DNA from 4 places in the Solibacillus sp. FSL K6-4121 genome. Region 1 is predicted to be linked to each of the others. Evidence: riboswitches for the same ligand, from Rfam matches in the RefSeq annotation. Region 1 holds a riboswitch; each other region holds the start of a gene.
The links. A riboswitch is a leader RNA that binds a small molecule or an ion and turns the genes downstream of it on or off. The one in region 1 is predicted to bind thiamine pyrophosphate.
Positions count from the first base shown of each region.

Region 2: it holds a riboswitch for thiamine pyrophosphate, as region 1 does, so the genes downstream of both, thiD (bifunctional hydroxymethylpyrimidine kinase/phosphomethylpyrimidine kinase) here and tenA (thiaminase II) in region 1, are expected to answer to the same signal.
Region 3: it holds a riboswitch for thiamine pyrophosphate, as region 1 does, so the genes downstream of both, thiM (hydroxyethylthiazole kinase) here and tenA (thiaminase II) in region 1, are expected to answer to the same signal.
Region 4: it holds a riboswitch for thiamine pyrophosphate, as region 1 does, so the genes downstream of both, thiT (energy-coupled thiamine transporter ThiT) here and tenA (thiaminase II) in region 1, are expected to answer to the same signal.

Region 1 covers NZ_JBBOCS010000002.1:638,778-647,115, reverse strand. The annotation lists gene MHH95_RS12640 (histidine--tRNA ligase) at 1-163, opposite strand, end outside; gene MHH95_RS12635 (ThiF family adenylyltransferase) at 902-1,939, opposite strand; gene MHH95_RS12630 (thiazole synthase) at 1,936-2,703, opposite strand; gene thiS (sulfur carrier protein ThiS) at 2,707-2,904, opposite strand; gene thiO (glycine oxidase ThiO) at 2,912-4,018, opposite strand; gene MHH95_RS12615 (thiamine phosphate synthase) at 4,002-4,601, opposite strand; gene tenA (thiaminase II) at 4,623-5,315, opposite strand; TPP riboswitch at 5,388-5,486, opposite strand; TPP riboswitch at 5,540-5,638, opposite strand; gene MHH95_RS12605 (M14 family zinc carboxypeptidase) at 5,706-6,881, opposite strand; gene MHH95_RS12600 (efflux RND transporter permease subunit) at 6,982-8,338, opposite strand, start outside.
Region 2 covers NZ_JBBOCS010000002.1:1,472,976-1,481,313, reverse strand. The annotation lists gene MHH95_RS17115 (M14 family metallopeptidase) at 1-432, shown strand, start outside; gene MHH95_RS17110 (hypothetical protein) at 478-759, opposite strand; gene MHH95_RS17105 (YpzG family protein) at 942-1,094, shown strand; gene MHH95_RS17100 (hypothetical protein) at 1,166-1,327, opposite strand; gene MHH95_RS17095 (hypothetical protein) at 1,472-1,675, shown strand; gene MHH95_RS17090 (cell wall hydrolase) at 1,750-2,190, opposite strand; gene MHH95_RS17085 (glycoside hydrolase family 18 protein) at 2,361-3,650, shown strand; TPP riboswitch at 3,818-3,916, shown strand; gene thiD (bifunctional hydroxymethylpyrimidine kinase/phosphomethylpyrimidine kinase) at 4,005-4,817, shown strand; gene MHH95_RS17075 (bifunctional 2',3'-cyclic-nucleotide 2'-phosphodiesterase/3'-nucleotidase) at 4,996-7,359, shown strand; gene MHH95_RS17070 (CAP domain-containing protein) at 7,623-8,338, shown strand, end outside.
Region 3 covers NZ_JBBOCS010000001.1:374,202-382,539, forward strand. The annotation lists gene MHH95_RS02000 (YqcI/YcgG family protein) at 1-723, shown strand, start outside; gene MHH95_RS02005 (DegV family protein) at 805-1,656, opposite strand; gene MHH95_RS02010 (DUF6944 family repetitive protein) at 1,813-2,460, opposite strand; gene MHH95_RS02015 (VanW family protein) at 2,693-3,502, opposite strand; gene MHH95_RS02020 (thiamine phosphate synthase) at 3,721-4,428, opposite strand; gene MHH95_RS02025 (MTH1187 family thiamine-binding protein) at 4,430-4,729, opposite strand; gene thiM (hydroxyethylthiazole kinase) at 4,726-5,568, opposite strand; TPP riboswitch at 5,712-5,811, opposite strand; gene MHH95_RS02035 (spore germination protein) at 5,994-7,502, shown strand; gene MHH95_RS02040 (GerAB/ArcD/ProY family transporter) at 7,502-8,338, shown strand, end outside.
Region 4 covers NZ_JBBOCS010000001.1:318,252-326,589, forward strand. The annotation lists gene MHH95_RS01750 (polyphosphate kinase 2 family protein) at 1-805, opposite strand, end outside; gene map (type I methionyl aminopeptidase) at 978-1,730, opposite strand; gene thiT (energy-coupled thiamine transporter ThiT) at 1,947-2,507, opposite strand; TPP riboswitch at 2,619-2,727, opposite strand; gene MHH95_RS01765 (DUF4870 domain-containing protein) at 2,846-3,172, shown strand; gene MHH95_RS01770 (hypothetical protein) at 3,242-3,376, shown strand; gene MHH95_RS01775 (SMC family ATPase) at 3,436-6,489, opposite strand; gene MHH95_RS01780 (exonuclease SbcCD subunit D) at 6,492-7,655, opposite strand; gene MHH95_RS01785 (ABC transporter ATP-binding protein) at 7,757-8,338, opposite strand, start outside.

The sequences.
Region 1 (8,338 bases):
AAGCCATTAAATCGGTATAATTAATCATCGGTGTTTCTAATGGTTTACAGCCGTATAAAATAAATGTATCCTCCAACGTTCGGCGAATTTTACGTCGTACAACCTCTTGCTCCGGTAAAAAATCCTGTGTACCCCTTACATTTTGATAATCCATTTTCTTCATTGCTGTGTTCCCCCTTTATTTTTGGCAATAAAAAAAATCGTCTATATAAAGCTCCTATAACGGCTTTATGTATACGATTCCACGAAAAATAGTCTTCCTATTCGATATTAATAAATTAATAAAGATAGCAAGACTACTTTGTATGATGATGTGTTGTAGAAAATATGGATGCCTTTAATTTCAGCATAAACATTCCTCCTTAATAAGTTGCTCATTACTATACAGGAACAAATTTCAATTATCAACAACTAATATCTTTTATGGAAATATTACGGTTAATAACTATTAGTGTGGGAGAAGAAATTGAAAATAAGATTTTCTAATGAAGTCCGTTCTGCTGCGCTCCGGGAAAAGACGATGAAGCAAGTGTTATTGAGGTTCCCGTCCGTTGTAATCCGTTCCGAGGCAGGCTTTCCAGGCTTGCCTCCCAAGCTTTTTTAAATTGAATTGCGTAACGAGATAAATAGAGGAATGAATTTCCGTTATTTTTAAAATAACATGAAAAATAGTAAAAATAAGGGAACATATTGCCGTTATTGACCTAAAAAACAAGAAATTTAATGATTTTATTGAAAATAGCGGTAAAACGTTCCCTTATTTATCCTAAAATAACCGACATCATTCAAATAACGGTAAAATCTTCCTTTATTTTAGGAGGGCAATTAATCAGACCAAATAGGTTAAGGGTACGAATTTATGTTTCGTACTCTCTTGTTCACCACATTTCATTTGAAATATTTACACTTGCACTCTTTGATTGCTTCCGCCTATTTGTATAAATCGATTATAAACAACTCTTGCTAACATAGGGTCTGCTACACCATGGATAATGGCGCGACCATCCTCAAAGAAAACGATGCGGTATGTCTCAAACTGACACGATAGTAAATATGGATTTACTATTAGCTTTGTCACTTGCTTACTTATGTTTTCTGCAATTTGTTCTAGCGAATACTTATACGATTGGCCAGGTCTTAGCTGAACCGCATCCCGCCCGCAAAGCACCCCTACCTTCATTTGTTGCTCTAATTGGAGAAAAGGGTAAATTGGTTGTTCACCGCAAGTAAGGCAATGTGGATTTTTAAGCTTCGATACATGAATCTTTGCGTGCTCTTCCTTCCACAGGTCGACCGATTGAACAATTGGTTGCAATGGGATTCCTGAAAGCCATTTCATTACGGATGTCACTTGATACGCAGCCGTAACTAGAACAATTGGGCTAATGACACCCACTGTATCACAGGTCATCGTGTCCATCGGTAAATGCTGCAGTAAACAATGTAAGCATGGGGTTTCTCCTGGGACGATAGGCAATGTAAGACCATAGCTCCCGACACAGGCACCAAATATATACGGAATTCCTTGCTTATTTGCCGCATCATTAATGATTAAGCTTGTTTCAAAATTATCCGTTGCATCGACAACAATCATATACCCTTGCATTAATGTTTCTATATTTAGTCCGTGCACATCCTCCACAATACCTTCAATAATAATTTCACTGTTTATTTGCTCCAGTCTTTGTTTAGCTACGATAGCCTTTGGTAATTTGCGATGGACATCTGTCTCGACGTAGAGCTGCTGGCGCTGTAAATTGCTCCATTCAACATAGTCTCTATCAACAATCGTCAAATGCCCAATTCCTGCTCTCGCCAGCATTTCAGAACTCGCTGAGCCAAGTGCACCTGCCCCAATAATTAAGACTTTTGCTTGCTGGATACGTTGTTGCGTATTTTCTCCTAAAAATAAGGATTGTCTTGCATAACGATTGTTCAAGGCGTCACCATTCCTGCTGTCGGGCTGCTCGGAGTTGCATACTCTTTTTCTTCTATTCTGCCTGCCTCAAAGCCTAATCTGCCAGCATCTATCGCGAGCTTCATTGCCTCAGCCATTTTTACAGGATCCTTTGCGCCAGCTACAGCTGTATTCAGTAATACCGCATCTGCTCCCAACTCCATCGCATAGGCAGCATCTTTAGGCGAGCCAATCCCTGCATCTGCAATAACCGGAATCGTTGACTGATCTATAATAAACTTTAAATTCATTGGATTAATAATCCCTTTGCCTGAGCCGATTGGTGAAGCACCTGGCATAATCGCATGAACACCCAAACTTTCAAGGCGTTTAGCTAGAACGACGTCATCCGATGTATACGGTAAAACGATAAATCCTTCTTCTAACAGCATTTCTGACGCCTTTAAGGTTTCAAGGGGATCCGGTAGCAATGTATGCCAGTCTCCAATGACCTCGACTTTAATCATGTCACACAATCCCGATGCCCTAGCAAGTTTTGCTATACGCACCGCTTCCTCTGCCGTTTTGGCTCCTGCTGTATTAGGCAATAGCGTATATTTCGTCAAATCAAGCTGTTCCAAAAAGTTAGGCTGCTCTTCTGAAAAAATATTCATTCTTCTTACGGCAAACGTTAAAATTTCTGCCTGTGAGACTTCTACTGCCTTTTTCTGCAACTCAAATGACGGATATTTCCCTGTCCCTAACAGCAGTCTAGACTGAAATGTGCGATCTGCGATTTTTAACATACTTCATCCTCCTCCAACAAAATGAACAATCTCTACAACATCACCTTGTGATAAGCGCGTCGTTTCATAGCTTTCTTTCATAACAATTTCCTGATTCACTTCTACGACAACAATGCGATTTTCTAAGCCATAATGTTTCAGTAATTGCTGAACATTTTCAAAAAGCTCGAGTTGCTTTCTCCCATTCACTGTAATAGACATCGCTTACTCATCTCCTGTTCGGTCGATTGATCTGAAAAGCCTCGACCCATTCTTTTTTTACAGTCCTATTTAATATAAAGCTCGTAATCATCTCTCCTGTTGCTGGTGCTAATAAAATCCCGTTTCTATAATGTCCTGTCGCAAATAATATCGATTCATCATGTGGATGAAAGCCTATAAATGGTTTTTGATCGAATGTTTGTGGACGCAATCCTGACCAAGCAGCATTCATCTTCATCTGACCAATTCCAGGAAAGAGTTCCTTCGCTTTTTGAATTAATGTTTCCATGCCATCTAGACTTACGTGTTCTGACCAATCATTTTCCTCCATAGTAGCTCCAATAACTAGCTCCCCATTATTTCTAGGAACGATATAGTATTTATCATGAAAAATAGTGTGTTTTAAAAAAGTGCTTCTTCCTTCCACAGCAATACATTCCCCTTTGACCGGTGTTATTTGCTGCTCTACTCCTAGCTGCTGAAAAAAAGGATTACTCCAAACACCCGCAGCAATAACAACCCGTTTTGCTTTGATCATCCCTAGTGTTGTATCTATTTGAAAAGAATCCAACTGCTTTTGAATCTTTAACACCTTTGTATGTTCAAAAATGGATGCACCGTAAACTTGTGCCCCTTTAAAAAAGGCCTGACATACACGATACGGCAATACACTAACATCCTCTTCAATATAGGCAGCTCCTATTATATGCGGGGAAACATCGGGTTCTAGATTTCTTACTTCATTTGCCTCAAGCCATTTCACAGTAGGCAGTGTGAGTATTGCTCCTAATTCTTTCTTGTCACGTTCAGAAAAGGCCAGCTTTAAAATCCCTCCCTTTTTGCAGCCAATATCAATGCCACTTAGCCCGTATAGTTCATCCTTTAACTTCGTATAAAGCGCCTGACTGTATCTCGCAAAAGTGAAGAACTCCTTTCCATCGCCTTCATATTCCGAATGTGCTCCAAGCATACCCGCCGCTGCACTTGTCGCTTTTAGTCCAATTCGACTTTCCTCAAGCACGGCCACCTCAACTTGATTCTTTGCTAAATAAAAAGCAATTGCACTTCCAATAATCCCTCCGCCAATTACGACTACGTCATAGCTTGCTTGCATCTTTAATGGCCTCCCTGTATTGGTTCGCTGCTGCACACGGATGCGTTTCCGAAAAAATACCCGACATAACTACAATCCCATCTGCATTTACATCATGGAGTGCCTGGACTCGATCTACATGAATTCCTCCAATCGCGAAGACGGGAATTTTTAAGTTCTTTTTCATTTCATTAATAGGAGAAAGACCGTTTGGAACCTTTCCCTTTTTGCTGTTTGTTTCAAAGCAATGTCCATAAAGAACATAATCAGCCCCTTGCCGCTCTGCCTCCATTGCGCCTGTATAATCATGAACCGATTTCCCTATATTGAGATGCGGAAATTTCTCTTTCACCTGTTGTACAGAAAACCCTATTTCGGGTAAATGTACTGTGGGAATATCGCTATACAAGGCGATATCCACAAGACTATTTATGATTATTTTCTCTTTTGGAACCTCTCCTGCATCCAAATATTCAAGTAGAGTTATCACTTCTTTTATTGTTTTTGTCTTTTCACGTATTTGTATATAATCCACACTTTGCTGTATCTGAATAATTTTTTGCGCTAATGCTAAAATCGGCTGACAATCATCTGTTACTGCCATTAACTTCATACACCTATGCCCTTATAAAATCGTAGCATGCTCATTCATATACACTTCCTGTTGCCAATCCTGACAAGTCCAGGACATTTCCCAAAACTGCCATTCATAATAGCAACTGCGCTTGAAATGGGCTGTCAATTCACGTTCATCATTTCCTGGCATCTGTGCAAATCGATTCATCATTTCCTTTTGTTTTTCAATTGTTTCCTCCATCTCAGCAGAGGCATATAAATCAATCCACTGCTGATACAACTTAACACCCGGTGTTGCTTTTCGTAATGCGACCCCGATTTCCTGATATAACCACGGACAAGGTAGTATCGCAGCGTATGCGTCGGCAATCGCCCCTGTATAAAATGCTTGATACATATGACTAACATAATTGTACGCTGCAGGTGCTGTTTGGAAATTTCTGATTTCTTCAGGTGTAACGTGCAATTCTTTAAAAGTCGTACGGTGTAGCTCTAACTCTGCTTCCCGTATAAAGTTCGCGGTTTCCAGGAAATAAGCTACATCCTCATCCTCATTAGCTTTTGCTGCCAGCATCGCTAGTAGTTTCATATAATGCTTTAAATAATAGGCGTCCTGCAGCATATAAAATTTAAACTTTTCCAGCTCCAATGTTCCATCAGCAATACCTTGTACAAATGGATGCTTCAAACTGGCCTCCCAATAATATTCCGTTTGCTTTCTTACTTCTTTACAAAAATCCATCCTATTTCCTCCTTGGAGGCGTAAGCAAAAAAGGCACCTCTACAAAAAGTAGAGATGCCTAAAAAAGTGCATATGTACGCACTTATTGCTCCCTACGCCAGTATTAACTGTCAGGTTCTAAGGGTCAGGTTTTAACCTTCTCAACACAAATGTGTCCCCCCGCAATTAAAAAATTTGCAAAAGAAAAGCTCTCCAAAAAGATGGAGAGCGCCACGTACGATTATTAGCTTGTACATTTTGCTCCCTACGCCCGTGTTAACGGAACAGGTTCTAAGGGTCAGGTTTTACCTTCTCAACACTTACGTGTCCCCCTGCAAATTCATTTAATTACTACTAGTCTACTGATAATTCTGAATAAATGCAACGGTAATTTAAATTTTTTCCTACTGCCTACCATTTTCTCGCTTCATTCGCTACGTAAAGTCCGACAGTTTTATTTTGCTTCCAAACATTGTTCCAGCGTTTTAGTGGCACCGAGGCTTCACCGGCATATGGTGCAATTTCAACCGTCATCGCAGGTCGGTCTTTAACTTTTGTGAAGTAGTCCTCAGAAGCTGCGATTGGTTCGTTTTTTGTTGTTACGGGCATCATTTTATAGCCTGTAATTGAGGAAACTCCCTTTACTAGCTTTTTAGTACGAGCAAATTCGGTCTTCGCTCGACTCCAATATATAATTTGACCGGAAGAATGATAGGATACATAGGCTAAATGATTGCCGCGATCAATCAGTCTTTTCATTGCAAGTGCTTCAGGCTCTGTATTCGGCGCCTTACCTTTATATTCTTTAAACGAAGGCTTTGTCATTTTTATTAATTGCCAGTTCACATTGAATTGACGATTTAAATCGACACCATTTATATTTGCTTTCCAACGATTAAAATTGGAGCTCCCATTCATCGCTCTTAACTTGGCCATAGGTGTTTTCACTTTTCCACCTTGTGAAAGTGTTACACCATCTGGGTTAACCATTGGTACAAACACAATACTTACCTCACTTAATATCGTTTTTACATCATATTTTTCTATCTTCGTACCATTCAAGTAAGCCTTTAAATATGTATCAATCATTTCCATCAGCACATTGGTCGTCATATGTTCCCGACCATGGAAAGCTGCATCGAATAAAACTTCCTTTTTACCAGTTCCGAGCTTTATGGAATAGAGAGAACGCCCTTCAACTGATTGTCCGATTTCCTGTAAATTCGTAATTGAAGGATACATTTGTGATATTAGCTTTAACTTTGAGGCTACCTCATCAAATGTTAAAACTTTCGAACCGTCGACTAATTGGTCATAGTGGACATCGGTTAAAGTAAGAAAAGTGGTTTTAGACGAATTTTTTACGATACCTTGCTTACCATGTATCCCGGTTAATAAAAGCTTCTCACCTTTTGCTACTTTTTTTATAACAGCCCCATTTTTATCTTTCAATTCTATATTCTTTTTTGCAATCACTTGTACCGGATATTTTCCAAGGTCAACCTTTTCTGTAGCAGCATTTGTAGTCATTGGATTAATAATGGCTGCTGCAAAAAATATTAAACTAAAAAGCAATATTTTTCCCATGAAATTCCTCCCACTTAGGTGTATAAAACTTAACTTCTATACCCTTAACTGTACAATAAAAAACGGCCTGTAAGAATATTATTCCTACAGGCCGCCCATATTAATTGTCTTTTACATCTTTACGATTTTTCTTCAGCATTCTTGATAATACTTCATATACAATCGGAACGATGATTAAAGTTAGTACTGTTGATGATAATAAACCACCAATTACTGTTACGGCTAAGTCCTGAGATATTAGTCCGCCACCAGCACCACCGAATGCCATTGGTAACATCGCACCAATTGTTGCAATCGCGGTCATTAAAATTGGTCGTAAACGTGTTGCCCCGGCTTCCAATATTGCTTCACGCATATTCATACCTTCATGTTCCATACGGATAATACGGTCTACAAGTACGATTGCGTTCGTGACAACGATACCGATTAACATCAGTAGTCCCATCATAACTGATACAGAAATCGTTTGACCTGTCGCGAATAATCCAATCCAAGAACCGATTACAGTAAATGGTAATGAGAATAAAATCGCAAATGGTGCCAAACCTTCACCAAATGTAACAACTAAGATGAAGTATACAATTGCAATCGCTGCAATCATCGCTACACCTAACTGAGTGAATGTTTCAGTCATATCAGCTGCAACACCACCTACACCAGTCGTAACACCTTTAGGTAGCTCTAAATCAGCAATTTTTTCATCCGCTGCAGATGTTGCTTTTGAAATATCTTTGTCAGTAATTGTTGCAGATACTGTCGCAAAGTATTCACCTTTTTGACGAGATAAAGAATTTAAAGTCGTACCTTCTTCAAGCTCTACAATGTCTCCGATAGTCATCGATTGACCTGTTGCAGTTTGAATTGGTGTTTCCAATAATTCATCAATGTCAGCAGCTGCAGATCTAGCTTCACGCTGTACAACAACATTAATGTCACTGCCATCACTTTCAACAGTTGTTAACACTTCTTTTGCTGTATTTGTTTGTAATGCCATTAAAATTTGTGCAGTAGTTAAACCGTATTGTAATACGTTTTGTTGATCTACTTTAATCACATTTTCTACATAAGGCTCAGAAGCATTTGATTCAACTTCATCTAATCCGTCGATATCAACTAATACATCTTCCACTTGAGCTACAGCTTCGTTTAACTTATCTAAATCTTCACTGTATAATGTATAACTTACTTCATTCGATGACATACCCATCGCGAAGTTTTGTGTTTTCCATTCACCTGTTTGACCAACGTTGAAGATATAGTCCTCTACTTCTTTTTTCGCTCCTGCGAAATCGTCCATATCAGGGTCGAAAATAGCGTAGATTAAACCGCCACCAGCACCTCCGCCAGTCATCATTGAAGCTGCGTCTGTTGAAGTTTCAGTATTCACCGATAATTGTAAAATATCGATGTCATCACGCTTGATTAATTCTTGCTCAACTTCTTCAATGTTCGCTAAT
Region 2 (8,338 bases), 830 kb from region 1:
AATGACCAGTTTCCTGCTGAATGGGAACTGGAAAGAGAAAGAAATCCGAAAACACCAGGTCCACGCGATTATGGTGGGGAAAGTCCGCTATCTCAACCAGAGTCCATTGCAATGGCCGAGCTAACGGTTGAACGGGATTTTGCTCGTGTGTTGGCTTTTCATACACAAGGGCAAGTTATTTTTTGGGGATTCATGGGATTGGAGCCTCCTGAAACAGAACAGCTTGTCAACGAGTTTGCCAGGGTTAGTGGATATGAGCCGATACAGACAATCGAAAGCTATGCTGGTTATAAAGATTGGTTTATTCAAGACTGGCGTCGCCCAGGTTTCACAGTAGAACTAGGTCTTGGAACGAACCCTTTACCAATCAGCCAGTTTGGTGAAATTTATGAAGAAGCATTAGGGATTTTCTTAAGTGCACTTTATATGTAAATGAAATCCCCCCGTTACCACTTGTGATGGAACGGGGGGATACTTTTATGAATTTAAGTTTTCATCAATTTCCAGGATGTTTTGCTTTAGTTCATCTAGTTTGGATTTATTTTGCTCAACAATATCCATATGTTCCTGTTTTTGTTCTGCATTGGCAAGTGCATTTTCGGTACGCTCCAATGAATTGAATGCATGTTCTACTGCAAATTCTTCTGGGTGGGACATTGCCTGTTTTACTGCTCGCTCTGTTCTTTCAACTGAGTTGGATAGTAAACTAATCGGGTGATTTTGTTTCCAGCTAGGTGTGCCTGAACTTTTTTTAGCCACTGTTCCTCATCCTTTCCGTCTTCGGGACTGTTTTCACTGTTAGTATTGATCCTGATGAGTAATCCATCCGTCAAAAAAATTGCCAGTAAATGAATTCAAAAAGGACTTTGCTTTAAGAATAAATGAAGTAATTCGTACCATACTAATTTGGATTTCACTTTAAACATAGGGAGGCGGAACGAATGAGCAAAAAGGGTGCATTAGATCCGAAATCTCAAAAAATCCACCAAAACTGGACAAGAAATAAGCATCAGAAATCTCAGGTTAATGGTCAAACAGAGGTTACTCTGCAAAACCAAATATTGAGAATTAATGCGAAAGCTAAACAGTTCTAACCTTTGTTAAGAAGTAAATCAGGCCTTCACCAACAGTAGTATTCTGTTGTGAAGGCCCTTTTACTTTTTACTTATAATTTTTTACTTTTACCCTTTTCTACAAGGCGATGTAGTTCATTTAATTCATTTGCGATTTCTTCTCTCATTTTGTTTGGAGCAATTTTTTCATTCTTAGGTGTTTGAGGTAACGACCTCTTATTAGTTCCTTTGCTTGTGCTGTCGTCTCTGCCCATTTCGTATTCTCCTTTCGATTGGATTCCTTCTTAATATGGCATGAGATCAGTTTTTTATCACAAAAAGTAGGGAAGTAAACGAAGATGGAAAAAGGCATAAAACCCCCAATACTGAGCACATTAAATCAGTAGGAGGTGGAGAAAATGAGCAAAAACAACAAAAAGACATTGAATGAAAGAACACATAATCCTTTTGCTACTTATAAAGAACTGCATCATAACAAAACAAGTCATGATCGAAATCCAGAAGACAATGTAGCTGAATTTGCAGAAGAATTTGATGCCAAACTAAAAAATAAAAACAATAAAACAAATCATGACAAAAATCAGCAGTCCAACAAAAAATAGTTAATCTTGATTTTCTTTTCAAATAAAAAAGAGCCTTAATTAAAGGCTCTTTAATAATATGGAGAAAGGTAAAACTATCCCATATATACACTTTCACATGTTCCGGCTACAGGCTCGTAAAAACAATGTTGTTTAAATTGCCCTGTAAATGGTTGCCCATACCATGTAGGAGGACATTCCCCTGAAGGATTAAAATACCAGAGGGCATATTTTGCTGGATGGTCTCTCCAAAAATCTAATGTTTGCCTTGCCAAACGTTGTTCAGTAGGTCTTGCACGCTGATAAAACATATTTCCTTTTTGAACTGCTTCAAAAGAATAGTTATTTCCCTGAACTTGAAAAATAACCTGCTCTACTGTTCTGACGTCTCTAAAGTCTAAACAATCCGCGACAACTCGATTTACAATTACATTCCCAACATATAACATCCCTTGCTTACCTTCACCTTCAGCCTCAGCTCGCATCATTCTTGCCATCAAATCGACATCTGCATCTCGGTACTTAACTCTTGGCATTTTTTCACCTCATATTTATAGTATGAAAAAGTTTGCTAGGATGCGCATATCTTAATTAGTTTTGTATAAAAAATATTTCAAAAAGTGCTCTTATTCATTTATGACTTTTTCTCTCGCATTAATAGAGCATTAAGTTCATAAATTAGTATATAGAAAAAGGAGGACCGACAATTCAAATTCATGTTGTACAGCCAGGAGAATCGCTATGGGGAATTGCGCAAGCTTATGGAACGACGATACAGAATATCGTAGATGCCAATCAAATTCCTGAGCCTAATCGCTTAGTTGTAGGGCAAGCGCTTGTGGTTCCAGTAAATGGTCAATATTATATTGTTCAACCAGGGGATAGCTTATGGTCAATAGGACAACGTTTTAACGTGAATTATTTGACACTTGCACAAGTAAATGGTTTATCTCCAAACGCGTTATTAATGATAGGAACACGTTTATATATTCCACCCGCTGCGAAAACATCTGCTGAAATTTTTGCTTATGTTGAACCAAGAGGCGACGAAGTAAGTGAGCTACTAGTAAATCAAGTTCGTGAAACGAGTCCCTATTTAACGTATTTAGCCCTATTCAGCTATGAAGCAGGACGGGATGGTTCATTAAAGGCACCAGTAATTGAACCATTACCTAGTTTGGCGGCAGAAAATAATGCGAGTATTGCAATGGCGATAACGAATTTAGAAGATTATCAGTTCAGTAGTGAGCTAGCACGTGATATTTTTCAAAGTAAAGCAGTACAAAACTTACTTTTTGACAATATTATTGCAGAAGCAAAAAGAATTGGGAATGTTTCGGATATCCATTTTGATTTTGAGAGAATACCAGGTGACCAAAGGGAAGCCTATAATAATTTCTTGAGAAGCGCGGTAGAGCGTATGCATGCTGAAGGTTATACAGTTTCCACGGCACTGGCGCCAAAGTCGAGTGCGAATCAGCCAGGGGAATGGACGGTAGGTCATGATTATAGAGCTCATGGGGAAATAGTAGATTTTGTTATGCTAATGACATATGAGTGGGGGTATTCAGCAGGACCTCCTCTGGCTGTCTCCCCGCTCCCTCAAGTTGAACAAGTAGTTCAATATGCTTTAACGGAAATTCCGGCAAATAAAATTTTACTTGGGCAAAATTTGTATGGGTATGATTGGACGTTACCTTTTGTGCAAGGGGGAGAATATGCAGAAGCATTAAGTCCACAGCGTGCAATTGAAATAGCCAAACGTTATAATGCAGCCATTCAATATGACTATACCGCACAGGCACCTTACTTTAACTATTATGATGAGCAAGGACGTTCACATATTGTATGGTTTGAAGATGCACGTTCCATTCAGGCAAAATTTAATCTAGTAAAAAGACTGAATTTACGGGGTGTCGGTTACTGGAAACTTGGTTTACCTTTCCCCCAAAACTGGCAACTTATCGGTTCAAACTTTAATGTCGTTAAGAAATAAAATAGGAATAAATAAAAACTCAGATGAAATGCTTATAGCTCATCTGAGTTTTTATAAGTGATGTGGCAATTTACAATCGTACTTCGCATTAGAAGTATATTATGAATCTAAAAATTTACCATTTACTTGCTATGTAAATTTTATTCTGATACACTCGACGTAATTAAATGCATTTGCAGGGGGACACATTTGTGTTGAGAAGGTTAAAACCTGACCCTTAGAACCTGACCGTTAATACGGACGTAGGGAGCAAAGTACAATTATACATATGTACTTACTAAGACCCCGCGTATTTTACGTGGGGTCTTTCTTTTGCAGTGTCACTTAATAATATTTTTATTAGGAGTGGTAAAAATGATTGCATGTACTATAGCAGGATCCGATAGTGGGGGCGGGGCTGGCATCCAAGCTGATTTAAAAACCTTTCAAGAGCTTCGAGTATTCGGTACATCAGTGATTACAGCTTTAACGGCTCAAAATACAAAAGGGGTGCATGGAATCTATCCTGCTACTGCTGATTTTGTAAAGGATCAATTAAATGCAGTAATCGATGATTTTGATTTAAAAGCTGTTAAAACAGGTATGCTGTTTAATGCAGAGATCGTAGAAACAATTGTCTCGGTATTGGAATCTAAAGAAATACCACTTATTGTAGATCCAGTAATGATTGCAAAAGGCGGTGCTAGCTTACTGAAAGAGCAAGCAACAATAGCTTTAAAGGAAAAACTACTTCCGGTTGCTACGGTTTGTACACCGAATATACCCGAAGCAGAAGTATTGACCGGGCTAACGATCAAAACCGAGGAGGAAATAGAGCTTGCAGGGGAATATTTATTAAATTTAGGTATGCAATGTGTAGTGATAAAAGGTGGTCATTTAGCGGGTAAGCATGCGATTGACACGGTGTTTATTCGAGGGGAAAAGCCTTTTAAAATGAAAACAGAAAGACTGAAAACAATTCATACACATGGAACAGGATGTACATTTTCAGCAGCAATTACTGCAGAAATTGCGAAGGGGAAGCCATTAAAAACAGCGATCATTGAAGCAAAAAAGTTTGTCCAATTAGCAATTCGTTACCCACTGAATATTGGTCATGGATTTGGTCCTACAAACCATTTTGCCTACCAGGAGCACCGAGGAATTTGCGATGTGCAAGTAATTTAATTAATTTATTGAGTAAATTGTACCCGTTTCTTGAAGTGAATAGCTTGTGGCATTTTTTTAACTCTCAAAAAGTACTACTTGCCTAGATATAGTAATGTATCAATTTGCTCTTTTCTACTATTCTGGCAATTTAGTATGATGGACTTGTTGAACAATTTAGATAATAGGAGTGAAAAAAATGTGGAAAAAACTTTCTGCTTCGGCCCTTACATTAACACTTTTAACTAGTGGAATGGCTGGGGTATCAGCGGCATCTACTTCCAACAATGAAGAAATGACACGCGGAGATTTTGTGAAGGCAGTCATTGATGCATTAGGGGTAGAAGTAGGTTCTGGACAATCCGTTAAATTTAAGGACGTACCCGATTCACTGAAGCCATATATTGAAAAGGCTGTGGAACTAAAGTTAATTAAAGGTAAAACACCGACACAATTTGCACCAAATGAAAAATTGACACGCACACATGCCTTCCTTATTGCAGCTAGGGGTATACAGGATGAAAAACAATATTCCGAAAATGTATTAAATCAATTTAAAGATGCGAATAAAATTGGATCTGGGAATCGTCAAGAGATGGCAAAGGCAGTAGAGTTAGGCTTATTAACAGGCTATGAAGACGGGACGATCAAACCGAATGAGTTTGTCACGAAAATGCAAATGCAAAAGATTCTGCAGCGGTTTTTAGCGGAATATAACCCAGTTGAAGCAAATACGACCGTGGCATTGCGCATTTTAGGTACGACGGATATTCATACTAATATTATGAACTATGATTATTATAAAGATGCGCCAACGAATAGTTTAGGCTTGGCAAAAACTGCGCTGCTCATCGAAAAAGCCCGTGAGGAAAACCCGAATACGGTATTATTTGATAATGGAGATGCCATTCAAGGAACGCCTCTTGGCTCTTACATTCAATCCGTGAAAAAATTAAAAGAAGGAGAAGTCCATCCTTCTATTGCATCAATGATTGCGCTAGATTATGATGCAGCGACTTATGGCAATCATGAATTTAATTACGGTTTAGAATTTATTGATGAAGTAACAGATGATGCACCATTCCCGTATGTTAATGCGAATGTACGAAATGCTTTAACTAAGAAATTAATGTATGAACCGTATGTCATGATTGAAAAAGAAGTACTTGATTCTACAGGAAAAAGTACGATGATTAAAATTGGTGTAACAGGCATTGTCCCTCCACAAATTTTAAAATGGGATAAAGCAAATTTAGAAGGAAAAGTAACGGTAGATGATTCTGTAGAAGCGGTAAAAACAATCGTTCCAGAGATGAAGAAAGCTGGCGCGGATGTAGTAGTTGTACTGTCGCACTCAGGTATGGGTGATGATATACATGAAATCGGTGAGGAAGATGTATCCTATCTATTAACAAAAATCAGCGATGTAGATGCGGTTATAACAGGACATGCCCATGATGTATTCCCAGGAAAAGTAGATAGCACTTTACCGAATGTGGATATTGATAATGGAACAATGAACGGTGTACCTATCGTAATGGCAGGTAAATTTGGTAGCCATCTAGGAGTAATTGATTTAGAGCTTGAGAAAAAAGCTGAGTCTTGGGATGTGATTTCAGGAAAAGGTGCCGTGCGTGAAATTGCAAAAGATAATGAAAATGTAAGCAGTGCAGTTGTGGAAAGCGTAAAAGAAGCCCATGAAGGGACAATTGATTATGTGCGTCAGGCAGTAGGAACAACTACAGCAAATATACATAGTTATTTCTCACAAGTGCAGGATGACCCTTCCATTCAAATCGTAACAAATGCCCAAGCGATTTATGTAAAAGATAAAATTAAAGGAACACCATTTGAAAGTCTACCTGTATTATCAGCGGGTGCGCCATTTAAAGCAGGAACGAGAAGTGATCCAGAGTACTACACATTCGTACCAAAAGGTGAGTTGGCAATTAAGAATGTTGCAGACCTATATTTATATGACAATACATTAGCTATGTTAAAAGTGACAGGTGCTGATGTGAAAGAATGGCTTGAAATGTCTGCTGGTCAATTCCACCAAATCGATATAAATAAAGAAGATGAACAACAACTAATTAATGCTGAGTACAGATCATATAACTATGATGTGATTGATGGCGTCACTTATGAAATTGATGTAACACAACCAGCCAAATATGATGCTAGTGGAAATATAGTTAATGAAAAGGCTTCCCGCATTGTAAACTTACAATATGATGGAAAGCCGATCGATTTATCACAGGAGTTCATTGTAGCGACAAATAACTATCGTGCGAATGGAACATTCCCAGGTGTACGAAACGCGACTGCAGTTGAAGTATATCCAGATGAAAACCGTCAAGCAATCATCGACTATATTTTAGCTGAAAAAACAATTGATCCAAGTGCAGATGGTAACTGGAAATTTGCTGCGTTTCCAGGAAACGTGAAAGTGGTATTTGAATCGTCGAAAAAAGCAGTCGATGTGTTAGATGAAAATAGTAAAATTCATTATATTGGTGAAGGTACAGATGGTTTTGGTAAATATGGATTAAAAACTAACTAAAAATTTTAAAAGTAGAAGTTCCTCACACAAAGAGAAACTTCTGCTTTTTTGTTTATGGGTGTATAGAATCGGAGAATTAGAACTTTGTCAACACCATATGGAATGAAAGTTTCGGAGTTAGTGGTAACTATTGGTCAACTTTTATATCACAAAACACCATTTTAATAGCATTCGTAATTCGCAATGGGTATCGTTCCAAATTATAGGTGAAAAAATTTAATAAAAAGTATTTTACGATAGGGGTACGAAAGGAGGCGTACAAAATGAAAAAAAGCTTTATCACATTTTGTGCATTTGCACTTTTAGCTACTCAAGCTCCAGCAGCTAACGCAGCATCATCAACTGGAGGAGAGGTAACACCACAATATAAATCTACTCAAAATTATGAATATAAAAAGATAGCATCTAATAAATATTTTAATAATGGGAACTCGGTGTCTAACTTTATTGAGATTAAAAATGATCATTTTAAAGATGGAAAAATTTCAATTAAAATTAAAAAAGTTAAAAAGTCTGTTTCCAATAAAAATGAAAAAGGTACTGTTGAAGAGGTGCCAGCTGAACAACCAAAAGCACCATCGAAGGAAGCAACACCAGAACAACCAAAAGCACCAGTGAAGGAAGCAACATCAGAACAGCCAAAAACGCCAGTGAAGGAAGTAGCACCAGAACAACCAAAAGCAACTGAAACAACACAAACGTCGACTCAGTCACCTGCAAAACAACCAACAAACACCGTAGCATCTAATTCATCGGACATAGATGCAATGGAAGCGGCAGTTGTAGAATTAACAAATGCTGAGCGTGTAAAGGCCGGTTTACAACCATTTCAAACGCATGCACCATTAATGGCGGCAGCACGTGAAAAATCACAAGATATGAAAGATAAAAATTATTTCTCTCATACAAGTCCAACTTACGGTAGTCCATTTGATCGTTTGAAAGCACTAGGCATTAGCTATAAGGCAGCTGGTGAGAA
Region 3 (8,338 bases), on a different contig from region 1:
AAGGAAGATTTCCAAACTAGAACCGACTTGCCAAAATGGCTTTATAAAGAATACGAAACCTTTCATAACACGGTAACAGATAAAACGTTTCCATGTTTTTTCGGCATGAGTGGTGAGCTCAAAGGTGAGCTTCGCTATGCCTATATTAATCAGGATGACTGGAGCAATCTTCCTGCCGCAGTCGGACATTTCCTTGATTTATTTAAGCTACCAAACTACAAAAGACACGGACTGTTTGTCTTTGTGGAACCATTTGAGCAAGAGGGCTCTCTTGAAGATTACCGAAAGCAATTTTGGGATATACTACAATACTTGCATAAAGAAGATGAAGTGGAATGGCCAGTAGATAGTCCTCGTGACCCTGAACATTATTTGTGGGATTTTCATTTTGCCGGAGAGCCAATTTTTGTATTCGGAAATGCACCTGCATATAAAAAGCGGAAAACACGTCATTTAGGAAATGCAATGGTTCTTGGATTTCAACCTCGGAAAATTTTCGAAGGGTTAGAAGGAACTGAAAAAGGCGGAATCATGTCTCGTGAAAAGGTTCGGAAACGTGTAGAGGTTTGGGATCAGCTACCTAAACATCCGGATATCGGTCATTACGGTGACCCAACTCATAATGAGTGGAAGCAATCATTTATTGGTGATGATATTATACCTATTCAAGGCAAATGTCCTTTCCAACATAAGTCGCTAACCTTAAAACTAAGCCCCAATTAAAGAAAACGGTTACAAAGAAAGTTGTGCTAAAAGTAAAATTTTAGCACAACTTTTAATGTCTTTTCCCATTCGGATTAAATTTTATTTTTCTATCCCTGCTATCCCAAAGCCTCCTGGCCCTGCATGTGTAGAGATCATTGCACCAGCTTGCATCCATGTTACATGTTCAAAACCAAATTCCTTCGCGAGTTCTTCCATCTGCTTTTTAATACTTTCATCAAGCCCAATAGAATAAATCAAGTATAGCTGTTTTCTATCAATATCATATTCGTTTAAATAGTCTCGTAAAAGCTTTTCGGCAACGATATTCATTTTCCCTCGATATTTTCTTGTTGAAACAAGCTTCCCTTCCTTTAATTCGATGCATGGCTTAATTTTTAATAAAGCTCCTCCTATATAGGCTAGGTTACTTACCCTACCGCCCGCTTTTAGAAAATCCAAACTTCCAGGCAGGAAAGCGAGTCTTGTCTTAGGAACTACGGATTCTATTTTCTCTATTAAACGGACATGGTCAATGGAAGGTTCCTCCTCGAGCAATGAAGCTGCATACATAACTATAGCACCTAATCCACCAGTTACATTTAAAGTATCAACTAAAAAAAGATTATCAAAATTCTCCGCTGCAATTAATGCACTTTGAAATGATGCCGATGCTTTAGACGTATAACCAATATGAATGATGATGCTGTCAGGATATTCTGTTCTAATTTTAGTAAACAAATCCTCATATTCATGTATATTTGTTGCTGCTGTGGAAGGAATTTTTTTTGTACGACTATGAAAATCAAAAACTTCTTCTACAGATAACTGACCATCTAAATAATCTTTCCCCTCCATAATGACATGCATCGGTACTACTTGAATTTGATGTTTCTCAACTAGATCTTTCGGTAAATCCGCTCCACTCTCAGTCGATAAAATTATCCTTTTCATTGTATACCCCTTCCAAATTACATACCTATTTTGATGTGTATTTATTTTTTATTTAACTTAAATATACACTAAGAGGATGAATTATCCAGTGAATGTTCTGAAAATTAAAGTAACTAATTCAAAGGTTTCTTCTCGATAGAGTACTTGCTTAAATGCTTAATCGGATGCCAATGCTGTAATGACAGCTCCCACCGCCTGTATCCAAGCGCCAACTGCATTCATTACTTCTCCTTCACTTGTATCGTTATCAGCAAAGACTTCAATTACATTTCCAATTAGCTGAATTATATTTCCTGTATTCGCTATAGTTTGTAAAAGAGTTAATTTCCCTTCAGTATTAATTGTAATTCCAACTCCAACCACTTGGAGCAGGTTACCTTGCTGTTCTAATAGTTGACCTGACTGTTCATTCTTAGAGAATATTCCTGCCACAACAGCTAAGTTTCCTATTGACGATAGTTGACCACCTACCCTATCCAGTAAGGTGTTTTCAGCCTCTGCAACAATTGCGCTTCCTCCAGCTTCTAGAATATTACCAATTATATTAAAATCATTTAGTGTTTGCTGAGTAAAAAAAGTAGAGGGCGTACTCCCGATTGCAGATACAATTGTCCCAACAGCTTCAATCCAGTTCCCTGCAATAGTAGTAATATTTGATTCATTGGAGTTGTTATTCCATCTAATGCCCTTCGAAGTATTCCGCTTCCTACTTTTGTTGCGGAACATCAATTTATCCCATTTATCCAAAGAGATCTTTTGTTTTTTAGCGTTGTTTTGGTTGTTAGAATTACTATGGTTTATCATTTTTATCCACCTACTGTTCATTAGTAAGGTAAGCTATAACAAATTACGAGATAGTAACTTTTTATGCCGATATGGAGGTTGTACATTCCTACCGACTAAACCTAGATATTGCAGTATATGTATTTTTAAATAGAATAATTGGACCTGGATTGACCAATTATTTCGTTGATTAATATTATAAAAATCCGAGAAATCATCCTCGGATTTTCAGGTCATTTATAATAATTACATTTCACGGCAATTCAGGATCGGTGGGTATAGGATACTTTACCTCTGAATAATTTTTCATTAGCAATTCTGTTTTAATCAATTGTCCCGTTACTTTGTCGATTGTCTTTCGCCAAATCTCATTTTGACGATAGTTTTTCCCGTCTTTTTTTAAAAATTGATGGTTTCTTTCCTCAATATGGTAAGTGTAAGGCATTTCTTCATTCGCAAAAATTGCTCCTTTTAAAAGTTTATCTGTTACCCAAACTTTTATTTGAAAAGGTTTAGTTGTCGGATTATAAATGCGTAAATCTACATAATTGTAAAAAACACTTGCACCACTCCCAAATGGAAGCGTTCTTCCCGAATCAGGAAATGGGTCGAAACTATGATGATGCCTTTCTTTAATAATTAGAGGTGTATGTAGCGTCATCCAATACAGTAAATTAGCAAGCTGACAAATCCCCCCTCCAACACCTGTCTTCACTTCTCCCATTGAGAGCTGCATTCCTTCAATGTAGCCTTTTGCTTTTGTCGTTTTCCCTACTAAATGCCAAAACGAGAAGGTTTCTCCAGGCTTAATAATTACACCATCGATTGCACTCGTAGCAATTTTCAAATTAATTATTTTATTCTCCTGTAAGTTAGGATCACTGTCTCCTAATTTCCTTCTTAGCAATGATTGGTGTTTTTTACATGTAAAAGGGAATGTAGTTATCAACTCTTTATACGTTGCAAATCGCTTTCTTTCTATTAGATTTTCGATAGACCGAAAAAGCCTTTTCTGTTCAATTCGTAAATAATAGAAGATTGGATTAAGTTCGGATAATCTCAATATTTTATTCCTCCTTTAAACTAGAAATTTTTATTAATTCTATGTAGTTAAAACGCTTACTCATTACACGAAGCGCTTTATTTCTCTTTGTAATTATTCAACAGAACTGTTTTTATTCCTTTTAAAAAAGAACTTGCTCCCTAACAGAAAGATATATCTGGAAAAGAGCAAAACCCCATTACCTACTCTTGAGGTAATGGGGTTTCAATTTAAAAGTTTTAATTAACAGACTTATAATTATTCCAGGCGTTCACTAAATTTGTTGCTGCTTGCTTTGGATTTTCAGCCTCCGTTACAGCTGAAACGACAAAGAAACCGTCTACACCAGTTTTTGCTAAGGTAGGAATATCCGCGAGTTTTACACCCCCGCCTACGACTACGGGAATCGAACTAAGCTCAGCAACTTTCGTAATATCAGCAATACTTCTCGTAATCACTTTTCCGTCTTCCCCAATTCCGCAATCAGGTTTTGTTGAGGTCTCATGCAACGGTCCTACGCCAAAATAATCAAGTTGAGAGACATCCTCTGTTTTAATATAGTCAAATAATTGATCAGCTCGAGCAGATAAACCGATAATGAGGTCTTCCCCTAAATATTCGCGACAAACGCTCACTGGGATATCTGTTTGTCCTACATGAATGCCATCTACTTTAATCCCTTGTGATCTAGCCGCTAAAACAACATCAAGACGGTCATTTACTAGGAGTGCAACCTCATCGGATTTTCCAGCCTCTTCAATGACCTCTGCTGCTTGACGTGTTAATTGAATCAATTCTCTTGCAGAAGCAACTTTGGAACGTATTTGGATGCAAGTAAAGCCCGCACTTACTGCCTCTTTAATAATCGTTGCGACTGGACGGCCTTTTGTATTTTCAGGACCTATAACTAAATAGGCTGAAATATCAAGCTTTTTGATATTACCCATATTACCCTCCTAAAATATCATTTATTTTATCTATTTTTGTATTGATCGTATTCGTATATCCCGGACGGATATCAGCTTTTAACACCACTTCTGTTCGAATTCCTTTTTCTGCAAGTATAAAAGTCGCTTCTTTTACTACTTTCATCACTTCATCCCATTCTCCCTCAATTTCTGTAAACATTGATGTAGTTCGACTCGGTAACCCCGAATCTCGAATGACTTTCACAACCTCGGCGATTTCCTGTCCCAATTCATCCCCTACACCAAAAGGCGCAATTGCTACTGCTACTAATGTATTCATAAATTAATCTCCTCCAAATCAAATGAGTTGTTTGCAATTTCTTCTGCTGTTGCTTTATATAATTCATCCAAAAACTGCGCTTGGAAACTTCCTGGACCATCTACTTTTAACTCAGCGCGTTTTCCAGCTACATTGTATACTGCACTAGCAGTAATGGCTGCAATAAACGGAGTAGTTGCTGTTGCATACACAGCGGCAACTCCACCTAACGAGCAGCCTGCCCCCGTAATTCTCTCCATAAAATGAGAGCCCCCATAAGAGATAGCTATAATAGAGCCGTCTGTTATTAAATCCGTTTCTCCTGATACAGCAACCGCACCACCCGTCCACTTTGCAAGAGCAATCGCTGCTCTTTTAGCCTCGTGTACAGAATCTGTAGCATCCACACCTCGTACCCTTGATTCCTCTGCTCCTCCATCTAATGCCCATAAACCTGCCAATGCTATAATTTCTGATGCATTTCCTCTAATAATGGTCGGTTTAAATGCCTTAAATTCCTGTAGTAGCTCTGTCCTTAGTGAACCAATGCCTACAGCGACAGGGTCCAACACCCATGGTTTTCCTGTTTCATGCAATACCTTTGCTACATGAGGTAATGTCTCTTGATAAATAGGTAATAGCGTACCCACATTTATATAGGTTGCTCCCCCCGCTTTAGCCATAAATTCTGCTTCATCCGGTAAATACACCATAGCGGCAGAACCTCCAACAGCAAGCTGTGCATTTGCAACGAAATTAATCGTGACAGTGTTTGTAATGGAACCTGCCATCGGATTCGCCTTTTTTACTGTTTCTACAGCCTGGATAATTTCATTTTGTATCTCCTGCTTAGTAGCCATTTCCATCACCTTTCTATAATCATTCTTCATATGAACGAATAGATTCACAAGACGGGTCTTACAGGTAGAAATTCACTTAGCATAAAAAACAAAAAAGTGCTCTCCCTAAATAAATGGGAAAGCACAATTCAAATTATTGCTTATAAATATAATGAATCGCTTCCCTACGCCAGTTTTAACTGACAGGTTCAAAGAGTCAGGTTTTAACCTTCTCAACTCAAAAGAGTCCCCCCGCAATATATGCTATTTTGTTTGTTCCTCCATACTATCAACAGGTATGTCGAATGTCAAATTCATACATTTACGTGCCTCTATACCAACGTTATAAAGGTTCAATAATACATCGAATTAAAGTATGAATTGCATATTATTTGGAAAAAATAAAACAATAAACTTATTACATCATTTGAACAGGAGTTAAGAAAATGGTCCAATCTTCAAATGAAAAAAACAATAGTCGCCAATATCTCGATGGCCAATTAGATGAAAATATTGCAGTAATAAAAAAAATACTTGGAAATTCTGCAGATCTTATTATCCGAAAAAGCAGAATTGGCCGGTTGAACCATCCTTTTGCTTTAATTTATATAAAAGGGCTTATAAACGAGGATTTATTAAATAAAAATATATTAAAAATTCTTGAATTAAACAGAAAACATATTCACTCGAATTTGTTTGATCATGTCTATGAAGAAATAATTGCCATTGCTGAGATCAACAGATCAAAGGAAATGAAGCAGGTAATTAAAACGCTTTTAGCCGGCGATACAGTTTTCTTACTGGAAGGTGTAAGTGAAGCCGCACTTATCGGAACGAGCGGAATGGAATATCGTGCCCTTGAGGAGCCGCAATCTGAATCCGTTATTCGAGGGTCCAGAGTAGGGTTTATAGAGAATTTTAAAATTAACCTCTCGCTCATTCGCCAGGAAATCAAAGACCCCAATCTTCGAGTCGATATGATGGAAGTTGGCACACATTCCAACCAGAAAATTGCCATTTGTTATATTGATGGGATTGTAAGAGAAGACCTTTTACAGGAAGTTTTGCGTCGCGTTAAAACAATTGATATTGATTTCGCACCGGATTCTGGATTTATTGAACAGTGGATTGAAGATAATCTTCTGTCACCCTTTCCACAAATTTTAGATACAGAAAGACCGGATAGGGTGGCTTTCAATATATTGAGAGGTAAAATAGCCATTATTGTTGAAGGGTCACCCTTTGCTCTCTTAATGCCTATCACTTTCGGGGATTCATTAAAGTCAATAGAAGACTATAACCAACGTTGGTTAATAAGTTCATTACTACGATTATTGCGCTTATTCTCTTTCTACATGACTATATTTTTACCAGCCCTATATGTTGCATTAATTTCATACCATCCAGAATTAATTCCGGCTCAGCTATTATTTACGATAACTGCCGCTAGGGAAGGGATTCCATTTCCGTCCTTAATTGAAGCTTTAATCCTCGTCTTTTTTTATGAAGTATTGCAGGAGGCTGGAACAAGACTCCCCTATAAAATCAGTCAGACAATTGGGATTGTAGGCGGTATAGTTATTGGTCAACTTGCCGTTATGGCGGGGATTGTAACTCCCATCATGGTTATAGTTATTTCTCTAACAGCCATTTGTGCATTCACAATACCCAATTACAGCTTTGCGATTGGCTTGCGAATAGTTCGTCTCGCTACTATATTTGCTGCCGCAATTTTAGGACTATACGGAATTATTTTAGTGTTTATTATGATTTATGTTCATCTTGCCAACTTAAAAAGTATTGGTATTCCATATACACAATCATTTTCTCCAGGCAACTTATGGACCCTTGAAAATATTGTCGTAAGGGCTCCGATTACAGTATTGTCAAAACGCTCATTTCAGCCATTCCTGAAATCGAATAGGAAAAAGAAAGACGGAGGATCAGTGAAGTAATGAAACTTTATAAAAACAATGAATCGATTCAAGATAAAGACATTATGTTTGCTGTTGCTTCGAATACGATTAGTATTACAATTCTATTTTTGCCTCGGTATATAACCGAACATACTGTATCATCGGATGGCTGGATAGCAATTTTATTTGGAGGGTTGATCGCGCTTCTTTTAGGATGGATTTTAGCAAAAATAGCGGTATCCTTCCCAAATGAACCCTTTTTCTCTTTTGCCTCCTATTTAGTATCAAAGCCAGTGGCAGTCATACTATGCTTTATTTTTGTTTTTCAATATATTATTATCTCTTCGTTTCAAATGAGGGAAATGGCTACCTTGTCTCAGGAGTACTTTTTTGATCGTACCCCATTGGAAGTTGTCTGTTTAGCGTTTATCCTTGTCGTTATATATGCAGTATCTGGCTCGAGGGTGGCCATTTTCAAATTAAACATTCTCTTTTTCCCTTTTGTTGTCGGCGGGTTAATTTTATTAATTATTGCTCCGATGTGGGCTATTAAGCTTGAAAATTTACTTCCTGTGTTTCAAACCGATTTTAAAGGACTTCAGTCTGGAACAATATCCAGTTTGAACGCATTTCTAGGATTTGGTATTGTAATATTTTATATTTCTCTTATAAAAAAACCTGAAAAAGCAGCTAAAATGACTGTTTTAGGCATTTTATTTCCATTTACCTTTTATATCATTATTTTTATTATTTGTGTTGGCGTCTTTGGGAATGCAACGGTCAAAAATCTTTATTACCCTGTATTCGAGCTTTCAAAAATAATATCGATTCCAGGAATTTTCTTCGAACGCTTTGATTCGATTTTATTTATCATC
Region 4 (8,338 bases), on a different contig from region 1:
GCTTTGGCTGTATTTCTATAAATTCAGGTTTTTCACTATCTGCCGCAAGTACCTTATGTTTTTCAAAAACATTGGTAAGCTGAAGACCTCGTTTAGTAATTTGTGTTTCGATTTGAGCAACCGCTTCTTTTAGCACTTGTACTCGAGCATAAAATTTATCGTTGCCAGGGATTAAACACCAAGGGGCATTTTCTGTATTTGTTTTAGCAAACATTTCATCTGCCGCTTCCATATATAAATGGAACTTTTCACGATTTCGCCAATCTTCATCTGTGAGTTTCCATGATTTATATGGGTCTGCCGCTCTTTCCATAAAGCGCTTCAATTGCTCATCCGCATCAATATGAACCCAGAACTTAACTATAATATAATCTTCATCCGTTAATTGCTTTTCAAAGTCATTTATTTCGTTATAAGCACGCTTCCATTCATGTTCTTTTGCAAAGCCTTCAATGCGTTCCACTAATACACGACCATACCAAGAACGGTCAAAGATGGCAATCTGGCCATGCTGAGGCAGCTTCCGCCAAAAACGGTGCATATAGTGATAACGCTTTTCGTGTGGCTGTGGCGCGGAAATTGGTGAAACGATTAAACCACGTGGATCAATGTGTTCTGTTAATCGCTTTATTGCGCCCCCTTTGCCTGCTGCATCCATGCCTTCAAATACGAAGATGAGACCGATTTTATTGTTGTATAAAAATTGCTGTATATTAAGCATTTCATACTGCAACTCTTTCAATTGCTTTTTGTAGAGCTTCTTATCCAATTTTAATGTCAGATCCAGATCGTTTAGGTTTTGCATTCAACGGCCCCCTCTATTGCGAATCATTATATATATTTTACTTGAAAGTGTTTAGAAATGGTAATTGTTGCTGTAATTTATTTGAATCGTTTGATTATTTTATGTTAATCTAATCTCCCTATAGAACAAAAGTAAAAAACGTGGCCGCATTATATGCTTCCACGTTTTTTAATTAGTCTTCTAATGTTGTTAAAATAATTGGTTTATCTTTCGTTACAATAATCGAATGTTCTATTTGTGCAACTAATGATTTATCCGGAGTAATAAATGTCCAACCATCTCCGGATTCAACAATATGCTCTGCCTTTGCAGAAATGAACGGCTCTACTGCTAAAACCATCCCTTCTTTCATAATTGTTGTATCCCAAGCATCATAATAGTTTAATACGTGGTTAGGCTCTTCATGCAATGATTTACCTAAACCATGACCTGTTAAGTTCATAATTACCGTTAGGCCGTGATCACGCGCTTCACGCTCAACTGCCTTACCAATTTGATTTAATTTTGAACCTGCTTTAACTTTTGTCATTGCACGTTCAAATGCAGATTTTGCTACAGCACAAAGTTTTTCCTTATCTTCATAGCCTTTTCCAACAACAAAGGAAATTCCTGTATCTGCAAAATATCCATTTAAAGAACCTGATACGTCGATATTGACGATATCTCCTTCTTGAATCACTTTATTACCTGGAATACCATGTGCCACTTCATGATTCACCGAAATGCAAGTATAGCCTGGGAAGTCATATTCACCTTTTGGGCCTGAAATAGCGCCAGCATCAGCAAACATACGTCCTGCAATTTCATCCAATTCTTTTGTCGTCACGCCAGGTACTGTCGCAGCTTTCATCGCTTCACGAATTTCAGCACAAATACGTCCTATTTTTTTAAACGCTTGGATTTCTTCTTGAGTTGTAACAATCATGTGTAACTTCCTTCCTCTTAAACAATGTCTACCCTTAACTATAACATACTTAAAATCGGTTGTAAGTGTTCATTGTTTTTTTAAATGATGTGTTTAAATACAGGAATTATGTGCAAAAATGATATATAGATTAATGTACATTTATAATAAAAAACAAACTAGATTTGAAGTGTGGAAATCCGCACTGCAAACCTAGTTCTATTATAATAATTTAATTTATTGTACTTTTTGCAATAAACGTGGTGCAGAAGTGAATAACAGAACGGCAATAATAGCTGTAATAATTGTTGCTGGCAGCATGTAGGAACCGTTGTAGAGAATTGAATATGTCCATACATTATCGTCGCCTGCAAATTCCTTAAAGAAGACAACTCCGGCAAGTAAGTGGCAAACGAATCGTAAAGCTCCACCTAATAACGTACCTATTATAATATAGAGTGCCATCTTTGTTTTATGGAGTGACTGTGTTGCTTGCAATAAAGGCTTTCTTATAACTGCGGCTAAACCTACTACAGTAAAAGCAAGACCATAATCCAGAATTGCCTGAAGCCAGTGGACGATATACGCTCCAAACATCATTTGCATTATTCCAATTAGTAGGCCAGTTGCAAGACCTGCTGTTAGCCCCCAACGAATTGCCATTAAAATAATAGGAACCATTACAAAGCTGATCGATCCACCTTGTGCCCACATTTTAAATGATATTTGATCCAACACCAGTCCGACGGCAGCGAAAATCGCTATTTCCACCATCATAAGTAATCTTTTTTTGTCCATAACAATGCTCCTTTCTTTTTTCCGATGTAACAGAAGTGAAGAAGGAATAGAAATTCATCTGCAAAAATAAAAAACGATAATCAGGACAAAAGCCTGACTATCGTTTGAACAGTCGGTTTCTATCCACATCCCTACGCAAGTGCTAACTTACAGGTTCAAAGAGTCAGTGCAGTTACGTGCACAATCTCAGCCGACTTACTCGGCTCCCCTTGTGGTACATCTAAATAATTATTGTTTGAACAAACTTATTGTATCGAATAATTTTCCAACTTTCAACAGCCGATTTTTTTGAAACTAAATTCCAGACAGATGCGTATACAAGCAAAGGAGTGAATGAAATGAATCAATCAAAAGGTTTGAGTGCTTTAAGCTATTTAAGCTTTTATTTTGCACCGTCTATCTTGCCGTTTATTATATATATAGTTTCAAAAGATGATTTTGTAAGGGCGCACTCCAAAAAGGCTTTTATTACACAGTTTATCCCGATTGCTTTTGGTATTTTGTATATTATTTACTTTTTCGTTTCACTTTTTTTAACGCATGAAACGTTGACTATGCAAGATTTCTTTGTCAGTTCACATTTTATTGCCATTGTAGTTTTAGTTATTATGGTTTCAATAGTAGGGATTTGGAATTTAGTGAAAGCTATTAAAGTTCTACGTTAATGTTTATGAAAGCTTCATAATTGGGTATATTTCTTATACGAAATGATATTCGTTAAGGAGTGAACACTTATGAAAATTAACAAACTTGTTAAAACAGCAATTAAGTATGGTCCAATACTTTATCCAATCATAAAGAAAATGATGGATAAAAAATCTTCTACTCCACAACCCGCAACTGCTACACGCCGAGCTACAAAACGCTAACGTAAAAAAGATATTTCACCCTATCATTCGAGTGAAATGTCTTTTTTTTTTGAAAACTTTTATTTAATAATAATTTCCGTTTTACTATAGCCTTCTTTTAACTTTTGTACTTGTAAAATGACCGGCATAGCTGCTTTAAGTTCGGCGACATGTGAAATGACACCGATTAAGCGTCCTGTCTGCTGTAGGTCGATTAAAATATCGATAGCGCGGCGCAATGCCTCTTCATCCAATGTACCAAAGCCTTCATCGATGAACATTGTATCGATATGCACACTACCTTGAACACTTTGGATAACATCCGCCATTCCTAAAGCTAATGAAAGTGATGCATTGAACTTCTCACCGCCGGACAATGTTTTTACATCGCGTGTTTGCCCTGTATTACTATCATATACATCAATACTTAACCCGCTTTGAGCATTTCCTTCCTTGCGACCCGTTGACTTTAAAAAGTATTGACCATTTGATAAAACTCGAAGTCTCTCGTTTGCAGCATGTGTTACTTTTTCTAAATAACCTATTTGCGCGAATCGCTCAAAAGAAATTTTCGCTTCATTCTGTCCACGAATTAAATCATAAACATGTTCAACTTGCATTAATTTTTCTTTATAATCTTCTATTTGTCGAGCTGACTTTTCAAGCTTTTCTAAAGTTTTCCCACACTGCAATGTGTAAGAATGAACTAACTTCATTTCTGAATATTGTGCTTCTACTTGCTCTGTAAGAAGCGTAATTTGTTGCTCAAAAGCTTTTAAGTCCACCAATTCTTTTCCTTCTAGCATTTGATGTTCTTCTGCAATTTGCACTGTTAAAGTATGAAAACTTTGCTTATAGTTATCTAAAGTTTCCTGAATTTGCTGTTGAACATGCAATGGAAGCAGTGCTTGCTTATATGCTTCTAAATGGAAGCCTTCTTGTATGAGTACAGACTCAAATGAAGCTTGCGTTATTTTATTTTCCTGTTGTTTGTCAGTTAAATTATTCATTGCATGTTGATAATTAACTTCACAAGACTTTTCTTCTAATTGGATATTTTGCAATGCTTCCAACGCTTTTTGTATTGTATTTTTCAAATGATGATACTTTTGCTGGAGGCTTGTCAATGCTTCTGTAACTTGTTGAACCGTAGAAAATTGCGGCAGTAAAGACTTTTCACTTTGCTCAAGCTTTCCCTTCTCTTGTGCATATTGTTGATCAATTTCCGATACATATTGCTGCCCTTTTTCAATCCGACCTTGAAGCACTTCTTTGTTTTCCAATAGCTGTTCCAACTTTTTCTTTTCTATTACTAATTGCGCTTGTTGCTGTTTTTGCATCGATAATTGATTCGTCAATATAGATAGTTGCTGCTCGTATTCGTCAAGAGATGAAGGGTCAATTTCCAGCTGTTGAAGTATCAACTGTTTTTCATTTAATGCCGCTTGTTCTACCTCCAATTTCGAACTTATTTGATAAAAGTTCTGCAGTGCATTGTCACTTTCACGGCGTAATACGGTCAATTCATTATCGTCGACATCCATTGCTTCACTGCTATGGATCGCTGGATGCTCTGTGCTTCCGCATACAGGACACGCTTCCCCATGTTGAAGAGATGTAGCGAGAAATGCAGCATGATTACTGCGTATCTGTTGTTCCAGCTTCTTTAATTTATCCTGGGAATGATTTGCAATTTGTTGTTTTTCAGCCAGTGTTTTCGTTAATGCCGCTACGTTAGATTGGAGCTTTAAAGTTTCTTTCGCAAGCTCAATTTTCTTAGTCATCATTGCATGTGCTTCAAACGTTTCCTGGTACGAAGCCACTTTTTGTTCCAGGTCATTTATAATTGTACGCTGCTCCTGATGCTGTTCTTTTAATGCAATATCTTCTTTTAGAAGCTTTTCAAATAATTGTTTTGCGTTATTTTGATTTTCCTCTATTTTTAAAACGGATTTCCGCTGGTCATCTATCGATTGATAAATCGGTAATAGCTGTTCTAACTGTGAAATAGTTTTTGAATACTCATCCAATAAAGGTTCATGTTGCTTTTGTTCTTCATAATATTTCAATGCATTTTGAAGCTGCAACTTTACCTGTTCAAAATCCTTTTTTGCACGTTGTAATGCTACTTCTGCTTTTTCAAGCTGAAGCTTTACTTTCTCATGTTCACGCTCTATAGGTTCGATATGTGTTGCTTTTTTTGCAAGCTCAAGACGTTGTTTCTCGTTTTCCATAGTTTGTTCCTGCTGCAGGAGCTCTGCAAGTTTTGTTTTTCTTAATAAGTATTTTTCAATACGCTCATTTAATAGCTTTTGTTCACTATACGTTTCATTTAATTGCTGTAATTGTAATTTGGATTTCTCATATTCCGTTTTTAATGTTCTGCAATGTTCTTCATAATATTGCTGTTCCAATAATAAGGCTTGCTTTACTTGATATAGATTTATCACATCTTGATTTACCGCTGAAAATAGCTCTGATTCTCTATTAGGTAGGCGCGATAGAATTTCATGAATGGTATTGTCTTGCTGCATAATTGATTGATCATATAGCTTTTCGGCAGACTTTTTTTTCTCACGCAAAAGCTCGACCATTTTTGTAAATCGTTCTGTTTTGAATATTTTACGGAAGATTTCTTCTTTATGTTTCGATTCGGATGTCAATAGTTTCTGAAATTCTCCTTGTGGGAGCATCACAATCTGATTGAATTGAGATTGGGTTAAGCCAATCAGCTCTTCTATTTTCGCTTGAATTAGCTTTACTTGAAACTTTTCTACAGCCGGAACTTCTACGCCACCCGTAATTTCAAAAAACTCCCGTTTCGCACTCGTCCCATTATGACCAAATTTTCGCCAAATCCGATATAAACGTCCGCGCACTTCAAATTCAAGCTCAACTTCAGTATCAATCGTCTCATCGGCAAAATCACTACGTAAAAAAAGAGACTTTTCACGGTCTTCCCCACTGCCTGAATCATAAAGGGCAAATGTTATCGCATCAAAAATAGTCGTTTTTCCCGCACCAGTAGCCCCTGAAACGACAAATATTCCATGCTCATGAAGTTTCGTAAAGTCGATAACTTCCTTTGTTTGATATGGTCCAAATGCTGTCATCGATAATTTAATAGGCTTCATCGTTACAGCACCTCCTGTAATTCTCGTTCATTATCGATCAGTTGCTGAAGAATGTCTGTATAAATTGCTTTAGTTTCCTCACTTAGATGCTTACCAGTCATTTCTGTGTAAAACAGCTCAAACAATTCCGAATCATTCATTTGTACACGGTTTAAAGTATCCGCCTGCTGCTCAAGCTTTTCATAAACGACCGTTCTTTCAATATGCAAAGCATTCGGATAAACAGTACGAACAAGTTCAGCGGCCCCTTTAACAAAACTTTCATCCTGCAACTTTACGAAAACGTAATCATCATTTTTATCATGTTGTAAAATATCATCAAGTAGTCCTGAAACAATGCGCATATCCCGAATCGGCGTCAGCAACTTTTTTTCCACAGCTACGGAGCCATCTTCTTTCAGGTCAACTATTAAAAAACCTTTTTTATGTGTTACTTCAGATTCGGAGTATTTTAGTGGTGATCCTGCATACTGTATTTTTTCATTTGCCACAAAATGCGCCTGATGTAAATGTCCCAGCGCTGTATAGCAAAATGGTTCAAACAATGCTGAGTCAATGCACTCTGTACCACCTATCGTCAATTTACGTTCTGAATCGCTTGTATTTTGTTCGGGCATCCCATCTTTTGTAACAAAGGCATGTCCAACAATAATATTGCGTTTTTCCGGATCAACTGTTAACTTAATTTCTTCAATAATCCGTGCCATTGCCCCTTCATGGGTCGTAATCGATTCATCACCAAAAATATTTCGTACAATTGAAGGCTCTGCAAAGGGAACTAAATAAAAATGCACTTCCCCATACTCATCATGCATAATAACCGGTTCAAAGTAATTTTCAAGATGACCGACAATATGCAATCCACTTGCCTTCATTAAATCACTACCAAAGTTTAAACGTGTAGCGCTATCATGATTTCCAGCAATTGCGACAATCGGTGTTTTTTCATCGATTAATATTTGTTTAAAAGTTTTATTTAAAAGCTGAATTGCATCAGTAGGTGGTACTGATCGGTCATATAAATCTCCCGCTATAATGACTACGTCTGGCTTTTCTGTTCTTATTTCCTCGATGAACTGTTCGATTACATATTGCTGATCTTCCGTCATTGATACACCTTGTACGAGCTTTCCTAAATGCCAATCTGCTGTATGAAATATCTTCATGAATAACGCCTCCTATTTTATTTACTATAAGTGTACATGACTAAAATTAAAAAAACCACACTATACGAACGAATATTCGTACAGTGTGGTTATACTTATTATTAATAATTTGCTGTCATTTTTCCAGCTGAAATTTCTTCCATATAGTGACACGCAGCTTCATGTGTATCTTTCATAATGGCAGATGTACGTAAAACTGGCTCTTCCGTACGGCATTTATCTGTCGCAAATGGACAGCGTGTATGGAAGCGGCAACCTTGTGGCGGATCAATTGGTGACGGTACATCACCTTTCAATACGATTCGACTTTTCACTGCATCCGGATCTGGTACAGGAATTGCCGATAAAAGCGCTTTCGTATATGGATGTTGAGGATTTTCAAACAAACTGTTTTTATCTGCAATCTCAACAATTTTCCCTAAGTACATTACGATAATACGGTCAGAAATATGACGTACTACCCCTAAGTCATGAGAGATGAATAAGTATGTTAATCCATATTCATCCTGTAATTCCTCTAATAAGTTCAATACTTGTGCTTGAATTGAAACGTCAAGTGCAGATACCGCTTCATCACAAATAATAAGCTTTGGGTCAACTGATAATGCACGGGCAATACCGATACGCTGACGTTGCCCCCCAGAGAATTCGTGGGGATATCGGTCTGCTTGATATGGACGTAA